Regions from separate parts of the Lichenibacterium dinghuense genome, predicted to be linked through region 1. Evidence: riboswitches for the same ligand, from Rfam matches in the RefSeq annotation. Region 1 holds a riboswitch; each other region holds the start of a gene.
What was found. Region 1 has a riboswitch for fluoride ahead of L7N97_RS30250 (MutS-related protein). Riboswitches for the same ligand answer to the same signal wherever they lie in the genome.

Region 1 (2,196 bases):
ACGACGGACCTCGTCCTTGAGAGGACCTGCTTGCATCCTGAACCGGACGGAGGGAGCCGGGTGACGTCGACGGACGCACGACGCATCGAGGCGACGATCGGTGTTTCGAGGGCGCGGTGGACGTCGCCGGTCGACGGATCGAACGAGGGCCGGGCCCGCCCACATCGGTCGGGGCCCGCGTGGCCCGGGGTGCGGACGGCGTGGGCCTCGAGGGATAGGCTGCCGTCCGAGCCCTCCGGCGACGACGACGGCGCCGGCGGAGGGTCGGCCCGCGGCCCACGCAGGACCACGCGCGACCCTCGGACGGCGCGAGGGTCGGGGCGGCATCCGACGCCGAAACCACGGATCGAGGACCGGACCTCGCCACCAGCATCGCGCAAGGGGACCCGATGACGACATATCTGCTGATCGCCGTGGGCGGAGCGCTCGGTACGCTCTGCCGTTTCGGGCTGGGATTGCTCCTTGCGCCGGTCAGCCAGGAGCTTCCCTGGGGGACGATCGTCATCAACGTGCTCGGCTCGTTCGTCATCGGGTTCTTCGGCACGTTGACCCTGGCGAGCGGGCGATACCCGGTGTCGGAGACGACCCGCCTGTTCGTCATGGTCGGCATCTGCGGTGGATTCACCACCTTCTCATCGTTCGCGCTGCAGACGCTGGACCTGCTCAGGACCGACGCGATCGTGCGCGGCTGCCTCAACGTCGCGATCTCCGTCGCCCTCTGCCTGTGCGCCGTCGCGGCGGGCCACGCCATCGCGGCCCGGTTGAACGGCGGTGCGGCCCAGATCGCCCAGGCCCAGCTGGAAGAGGAGGCGTGAACGGCGTCGACCACGGGAACCGGCGCGCCGGCACCGTGTTCGAGAGATATCGGGCCGGGCCCGAAGGGGATGGGGTTCCCCGCAACCGCCGCGAGGCTGATGACTCCTGCCGGACATGAACCGGAAGGAGACAACTCGTGGATGCGAGGACCACGCCCACCCCGGCGACGCGCGCCGCCCCAGGCACGTCGTCCGGGAACTCACCCGGCCACCGGTGCAGCCTTCTGTGGCACGACGGCCGGATCCCGGCGGAGGACGATCCCCAGCCCGCCTGGTTCCATGACCTCGCCCTCGACCAGCTCGTCGCCTCCCTGACGGCGGGACGGGAATTCCACGACCTCGCTCCCCTCTACCACCGTCACCTCCTCACCTCCGAAGCCGTGATCCATCGTCAGGACGCGATGCGAGACATCGAGGCCGAGGGGACGGCGGCGGCCTGCGAAGCCTTCGCGACCGCCATGAGGCGCACCCGGGACGCCTTCGCCCGCACGGAGAAACGCTACCACGAACTCCAGAAGCAGCGATTCCTGCTGGAGGGACTGGAGGCCTATTGCGCCGGGACGGCGAACCTCGCGCAGGCGCTCGACGCCCTCCCGCTCGCGTCGGAGGCCTTCCTCGGCCTCCGGACCTACGTCGCCGACCTCCTCGCCAGCGATGGTCACGTGGCCCTCCGGAGCGAGGTGAACGCCATCGTGGCCGACCTCGCGGCCGTCCACTACGACGTGCGCGTCTACGGCGGCGGTTTCCGGGTGGAGCGACACGCCGGCGAGCACGACCAGGGAGCCGAGGTCGAGGAGCTGTTCGCCAAGTTCCGCCAGGGCGACCAGGGGAAACGGCCGGGCGAAACCCGGGACGCGCCCCAACTGAACGCCATCGAGGAACAGATCCTCGAGTTCGTGGCCAGGCTCCATCCGAAGCTGTTCGGCCGCCTCGCCGCGGCCGCCCTCGGGGCCCGGGACGCGGTCGACCGCACCTTGGTCAGGATAGACCGCGAGATCCAATTCTTCCTCGCGTACCGTGAGGCCGTGGCGCCCATGCGGCGCGTCGGCTTGCCCTTCTGCTTCCCGATCGTCACGTCGGACAAGACCGTCCGGGGCCGCGCCGCCTTCGACGTCGTCCTGGCCGCCAGGCTCGTCGGCGAGGGACGACCGGTCGTGACCAACGGTTTCGACCTACACGAGGGGGAACGGATCTTCCTGGTGTCGGGCCCGAACCAGGGCGGCAAGACCACCTTCGCGCGCACCTTCGGGCAGATGCACCACTTGGCGGCCCTCGGCCTGCCGGTGCCCGGTCTGGAAGCCAAGCTGCACCTGTTCGACGCCATCCACACCCACTTCGAGCGCGAGGAGCAGGTCGCCGACCGCCGCAGCAAGCTCGAGGA
Region 2 (2,196 bases), 1.8 Mb from region 1:
CCGTTGGTGACGACCGGCGCCCCTTCCCGGACGAGCCGCGTCGCCAGCACGACGTCGAAGCCGTCCCGGCTCGACACGGCTTTCTCGCACGTCACCGTAGGCAGGCAGAAGCGCAGGCCGGCGCGCCGCAGGGGCGCGATGGCGTCGCGGTAGGCGAGGAAGAACTGGAGTTCGCGGTCGACACGGCACAGCGTCGCACCGATCGCGCCCCGGGCGCCCTTCGCCAGCGCGGCCAGACGGGCGAAGAGTTCGGGCTGGAGGCGTGCCACGAACTCCAGGATCACGTCCTCGACGGAGTTGAGGTCGGGAGCGTCGCGCGGCTCGGGCGACCGTTCGGCTGGCGTGTCCTGGCGGAACTTGGCGAAAAGCGCCTCGACCTCGGCGCCCTGATCGTGGCCGCCCCCGTGCCGCTCGACCCGCAGGCCGCCGCCGTAGACCTTTACGTCGTAGCGCACAGCGGCGAGGCCGGCCGCGACTGCCTCCGTCTCGCGACGGAGCGCGCCAAAGGCCTCACTTCCGACGAGAGCGGACAGGAATTCGCCGAGGCTGCGGAGGCCAGACGACGAGCGGGAGCACCGGCCGAGCGCATGGGCGAAGGTCGCGAGGCCCTCGCAATAGCGTTCGAGCCCGGCGAGCAGGAGACGACGCTTCCGCAGCTCGTGGCGACGCCGGTCGGCCTGCGCAAAGCTATCGCGGACGCTTTGCATGGCGTCGGAGAACGCCTCGCAGACCCGGGCCGTCGCCTCGTCGTACAGGTCCCGGACGACTGCCTGCCGATGACGGACGGCTTCGATCTCGACGAGCGGCGCCCCGTACAGCGGCGCCAGCGCGTGCTGCTCGCGCCCCGCGATCAGCCCGGCCACGAAGCCATCGAGGGCGAGGTCGTGAAAACAGTCGGGCGGACGAGCGGCCTCTTGCGCCTCTGCTTCGGTTCGCCAGAGCAGGCTCACGAAGACCGGGAAGGAGGCCTCACAGCTTGGAGTTGTTGCGGTCGAATCGTCCACGGCGAATGCTCCCGGTCCCAGTCCGGCAGGAGTCATCAGCCACGCGGCGTTTACGGGGAACCCCATCCCCTCCGGTCGAAGACCAGTACCTTTCAAACTCCACGACGCCGTCGAAGGTTCCCCGCCGGGCCAGCTCCGAAAGACACCTTTCCCGTCCGTGCATGGAAGCGGACCACGATCCTCGCGGCATCACGCCAGCCGTCAAAATGCTGACGCATTCTGACGGGTTACGTCGCACAAGCGGCGGCGTGCACTCGCACTGGCCAGCGGTTGGGAGTTTCGACCGCTGGTATCAATGCGTCGGACGTCACAGGCATGCCGGATTTGGCCACGATGCCTGAAGATCATACGAGAGGGCGAGACGCCTGCGCCCGCGGCTGCTCGGTCTGGACGGCCCAACTCTCCCTGAGCAGATTGGCGTCGAACGCGTCGATGACCTTCGCGACGTACCACCCCCGATGCAAGGAGTTGGGGCTGGCCGGTCCGTCGGCCACGGTCGTGACCCGGACGAAGCGGCCGCTCGGCGCCTTCAGGACGACGTCGATGATCCCCGCGGCGTCGTTCGCGACCTGCGCGAAGGGCACACAGGTTTCCGCCCTCAGTTCCTCTCCGTCGACCTCGAAGACGGCGAGGTGGCTGTCGTCGGCGCTCACGGCGCGTCTCTGAAGCATAGCGATCCTCATCTGTTGGCCTCGACGTCGCGGAGCCAGCCTTCGCATCAGCCCCTAACCCAGTCGGTTCGACGACGGTTCGGCGCGAGGCCGCCGCGCCGCGCCCTGGCCGGGCCTGTCCCGCGCCGCTCAATCGGGTATGCCCTTGCCGACGACCTTCGCGAAGGTGCGGTCCATCGCGCCGGACCGGCTGATCAGCCAGGGGAAATGGCCGTAGCGGAAGGAGAGCTGCCCGGCGGCTACCTCGGGGGAGCGATGGAGCACCAGGCGCTCGTAGAGCGCGGCCGCGAGGCCGGAGCGATCCGCCCCCGCCTCGCAGTGGATCAGCAGCGGCGCCTTCGCGCCCTCGAGATCACGCACCAGGGCTGCCAGCGTCGCTGCATCCGGCTCGTGATTGGCCGACAGCGGCACGCTCACATAGGCGGCCCCGGCGCGGCGCACGGCTTCCGCTTCGGCGTCGTACCAGGGCCGGCCCGGGTTGGCCCCGCGCAGGTTGATGACGGTGGCGATGCCGTGCTCGG
Region 3 (2,196 bases), 1.8 Mb from region 1:
CGCGGCATAGACCGCGACGCCGAAGCGCAGGGCCTCGGAAAACGTCGGCGCGCCGACCGGCACCACCATGAACTCCTGCATGTCCAGGCCGCTGTCGGCATGCGCGCCGCCGTTGATGACGTTCAGCATCGGCATCGGCAGGCGCCGCGCCGCGACCCCGCCGAGATAGGCGTAGAGCGGCAGGCCGGCGTCGAGAGCTGCGGCTCGGGCGATGGCGAGCGAGGTGCCGAGGATCGCATTCGCACCCAGCTCCCGCTTGTCCGGGGAGCCGTCGAGCCGGCACATCATGTGATCGAGCATCGCCTGCCGCCGGGGATCGTGACCGATGAGCTTGGGGCGGATCCGATCCTCGACGCTCGACATCGCGCCGATCATGCCGCGGCCGGCGTAGCGAGCAGCGTCGCGGTCCCGGCGCTCGCGCGCCTCTGCCGAGCCGGTGGACGCGCCGGCTGGAACCGAGGCCGAGCCCACGAGGCCGTTCTCCAGCGTCACTTGGACGTCGAGAGTGGGATTGCCGCGGGAGTCGAGGATCTCCAGCGTCCGGATATCGGCGATGCGGGACGCCATCTCAGGCCTCCCCGGTGAGGAGGAGGCGGATCGACGGCCGGCAATCGACAGTCAGGCCGTCGGATTTCAGACCCAAAACCGCTTCGGACGCACGGGTGATCACCGCACGCAGGTCGCGCTCGTCGACGCGATCAGCTGCCATCATGAGACGAACGATAGGTTCGTCTAAAAGCTGATCGAGGGTGGGGGAGTTAGCCTGCATGGCGCACCTCTGCTTTTCCCAAAACGGGCCTAAGCAGGAGTCATCAGCCACAAGGCAGTTAAACGGGAACCCCATCCCGGTATCATCAACGTAACGCTTCGGCGCTGACCCGGCAAGCCCCCTTTCACCTCATTTCGACATGGGGGGTCGTCCGAAAGCGCGGTCCCCGCCGAGGACGAAGCAGGCGAGCGCCGATGCGATGGCGGCGGCGACGATGGGGAAGGCGATCCTGTAGCCGAGCCACCCAATGAGGGGACCAGCTAAGATGGGGCCGCCCGCGTGGCCGACGTCCCACAGGCTGCCGAAGACGCCCATCGCCGCGCCGTAGCCGCCCCGGGTGGCGCGGTCGCCGATCAGCGCGGTGGTGGACGGCGTCACCATGGCGGTGCCGGCCCCGAACGCGGCGCAAAGGGCGAGGAGCCCGGCATAGTCGCTGCACCACGGGACCGCCGCCAGACAGAGGATGCAGAGGCTCATCCCCGACACGATGACCGGATGCCGGCCGACGCGGTCCCCGAGGGCGCCCATCGGTCCGCGGAGCAGGATGGAAGCGACGCCCTGCACGCCGAACAGCCATCCCACATCGACGACGCGGATGCCGATGCCGGTCGCGTAGAGGGGAAGGTAGGCCTGCAGCATGCCCACGCCCGCGTAGAGCGCGCCCTCGGCGAGGCTGGCGAGACGGATGCCCGGGTCGCCGAGGATCTGCGCGAGCCCGCGGCGGAGATCCGCGAGCACGTGTCGGGAGGCGCCGCTCCGCTCCGGGGCGCCGCCGCCCGGCAACGGCAGCAGGGCGAGCAGGGCCGCGACGCCGATCAGCCCCGACACGACGAAGGCCGGAGTGAACCCAACCCACGCCAGCACCGCGGCGCCCAACACCGGACCGAGCACCACCCCGGCGTTCTCGGCCGCGCCGTAGAGGCCCAACCGGCGCCCGCGCGCCTCCGGGTAGAGGCTCGCCACGCGGGCCGAGGCGGCAGGTGCATAGAGCGCAGTCGACAGGCCGTGGTAGAGGCGCAGGGCGAGGAGCTGCGGCCAAGCCGCGACGACCAGATAGAGGAATGGCGCCGTGGCCTTCACGCAGAGGCCCGCCAGCATCAGTCGCCGGAAGCCGAACAGGTCGGCCAGTGCGCCCGATGGGAGCTTGACGAAGATGCCGGTGACCGTGACGGCCGCGACCAGCAGGCCGATGACCGCGGCCGGGGCGCCGAGATGCGCGGCGTACAAGGCCGTGAGCGGGCTGCGCGCCATCTCGTAGCTGAGGCGGCCGAGGAAGCCGATGGCGCACAGCAGCACGAAGGCCCCGGGCCGCCGCGCCGCAGCGTCGGGCGCATTCGTCTCACCCTGGTCGGCGCCGTCGTTCGAAGGGGTCCGATTTTGGTCCGGGGATGTCACGGCGGCCTCACGCTTCCGGGTCGGGGCACGGC
Region 4 (2,196 bases), 1.8 Mb from region 1:
TCAGTACCCGCACAAGCTTCACCACCGTGCCGACCTGGTTCGAGAGCGCGCCGATCGGCAGCGTCGCGGCCAAGACCTGTGGCACGGCATAGACGGTGAGCCCCGCCAGCACGCCGTACTGGGTGAGCGACAGGCTGAGCACCGGGACCAGCAGCGGCAGGAGCAGCACCACGACGACGCCGAGCACGGCCGTGAAGGCGATGGACGAGGCGACGTCGTCGCCGTCCGCGCCGATCACCGGCGCCACGGCCGCGATGGCGGAGTTGCCGCAGATGGAGTTGCCGCAGGCGACCAGCACGGCCATGCGCTTCGGCAGGCCGAGCAGGCGGCACAGGGCGTAGCTCGACGCGATGGCGAGCGCCACCACGAGCGCGATGCCGCCGATCAGCGCCGGGCCGAGCGCCAGCACGGTGGCGGCGCTGACCGACGCGCCGAGCAGCACCACAGCGACCTCCAGCAGCACCTTGGCCGAGAAGGCGATGCCGGGCGCCCAGCGCGGGCCCGGCGTCCAGGCGGAGCGGATCGCCACCCCGAGCAGGATCGCCAGCACGAGCGCTTCGAGGTAGGGCTCGCCGACGAGCCGCGTCTCGATGGCCTGCAATGCCACCGCCACCAGGGTCACGACGATGCAGAGAACCAGCCCGGGCAGAAGGGTGGGTCGGATGCGGGACAAGATGTTCACCTCGTTGATGTGGGAGGAGCCCGCGCGACGGTCGCGTCGGTCGGCCCCTGTCGGGTGACGGGAGATAGGAGACAGGCGGCCCGCGCCGTCCAATCTCCAATACAGAACGATCGATCGTGGGGCTCGATCGATTACCTGGGCGGCTCGGTGAAGGTCGGTGAGGGACGCGAATCCCGAGAGGCGTGTGCGAGGCGGCACGGGCGTCCTTTCGAGCACTCGAGCCTCCGCCCGTTTCCCGGGTTCGTCGGCGGCGGCCTTCGTCACGGGATCAATCGTGGAAAAAAGATCCACGACCACTCCGTTCGTGGGTTTACGCTCTGATCGTCGAGCGCTAGCAATGCGGTCGGCAATGGATTTCTGCCTGACCCCTCCGGGGTCGAACCGCCCCGTTCGGGGCTGATGATTCCTACCTTGCACGTCGTAAGGGGGAGTCCGCTTGTCCATTTCACTCATCGGTCGGCGTCGGTCGGCCTTCGCGCGGCGATCTCTTCGGCACCTACGGTCGTTCGTGGTGCAGCGCGCGGTCCATGCGTTGCTGGCCGCAAAGTGTATAGGCCTGACGGTCCCCATGGCGCTGATCGTGGGGTCGTTCTGCGCGGCCTTTCTCTGGCTTCTCGATGCGGTTACGGAAGCGCGCTTCATCCATCCGTGGCTGCTCTTCGGCTTGCCCGGAGCCGGCGCGGCGATCGGTGCCATCTATGCCTGGGTCGGCCGGCCGGCCGAGGGCGGCAACAACCTCATCGTGGACCAGATCCACGAGCCGGGCGGCGGCATACCGCTTCGCATGGCGCCCCTCATCGTCGTCTCGACCCTGGTCACCCACCTCTTCGGTGGCTCGGCGGGGCGGGAGGGGACCGCGGTTCAGCTCGGCGGCACGATCGCGAGCGCCATCGGCAAGCCTCTCGGCCTCGGGCCCGCCGACACCAGCATGCTCCTGACCACCGGGATCGCGGCGGGCTTCGGAGCCGTGTTCGGCACCCCGATTGCCGGCGCGGTCTTCGCGCTCGAGGTGCTGGCGGTGGGGCGCGTGCAATACAGCGCCCTCGTTCCCTGCGTGCTGGCGGCGATCGTCGGGGACTGGGCCTGCCATGCGTGGGGCATCAGCCATGTGGCCTATCACGTCGCCTTCTCCAGCGTCGCGGACGGGCCGGCCGGTTCGTTTCACGCCGATCCAGTTCTTCTCGTGAAGGTCGCCCTGGCCGGGGTCGCCTTCGGCTTGGCGAGCCTCCTGTTCTCGGAAGCGATGCACTGGTACGGTTCGGCCTTCAAACGGCTGTGCACGATCCCCTGGCTCCGCCCGGCCATCGGCGGCCTCGCCGTCATCGGTCTGACCTATGCGCTGGGCACGCGAGACTATCTCGGCCTCGGCGTCACCTCGCCCGATCCACACGCCGCGTCGATCGTGGCGTTCTTCGGGAACCATGTTTTCCCGTGGGCCTGGGCCTGGAAGATCGTCTTCACGGTCGCGACCCTGGCGACGGGCTTCAAGGGCGGCGAGGTCACGCCCCTGTTCT

Region 2: another riboswitch for fluoride. It lies ahead of L7N97_RS21190 (MutS-related protein); the one in region 1 lies ahead of L7N97_RS30250 (MutS-related protein).
Region 3: another riboswitch for fluoride. It lies ahead of L7N97_RS21165 (hypothetical protein); the one in region 1 lies ahead of L7N97_RS30250 (MutS-related protein).
Region 4: another riboswitch for fluoride. It lies ahead of L7N97_RS21110 (DUF190 domain-containing protein); the one in region 1 lies ahead of L7N97_RS30250 (MutS-related protein).

Annotation. Positions count from the first base shown of each region.
Region 1 covers NZ_JAJLMN010000001.1:2,602,843-2,605,038, forward strand. Annotated here, with positions in the region: gene crcB (fluoride efflux transporter CrcB) at 390-815, shown strand; fluoride riboswitch at 872-931, shown strand; gene L7N97_RS30250 (MutS-related protein) at 953-2,196, shown strand, end outside.
Region 2 covers NZ_JAJLMN010000001.1:4,441,335-4,443,530, forward strand. Annotated here, with positions in the region: gene L7N97_RS21190 (MutS-related protein) at 1-1,004, opposite strand, end outside; fluoride riboswitch at 1,024-1,083, opposite strand; gene L7N97_RS21195 (hypothetical protein) at 1,349-1,657, opposite strand; gene L7N97_RS21200 (tyrosine-protein phosphatase) at 1,805-2,196, opposite strand, start outside.
Region 3 covers NZ_JAJLMN010000001.1:4,435,682-4,437,877, forward strand. Annotated here, with positions in the region: gene eno (phosphopyruvate hydratase) at 1-567, opposite strand, end outside; gene L7N97_RS21165 (hypothetical protein) at 569-769, opposite strand; fluoride riboswitch at 797-857, opposite strand; gene L7N97_RS21170 (MFS transporter) at 899-2,164, opposite strand; gene L7N97_RS21175 (low affinity iron permease family protein) at 2,172-2,196, opposite strand, start outside.
Region 4 covers NZ_JAJLMN010000001.1:4,427,675-4,429,870, reverse strand. Annotated here, with positions in the region: gene L7N97_RS21115 (YeiH family protein) at 1-673, opposite strand, end outside; fluoride riboswitch at 1,019-1,098, shown strand; gene L7N97_RS21110 (DUF190 domain-containing protein) at 1,251-2,196, shown strand, end outside.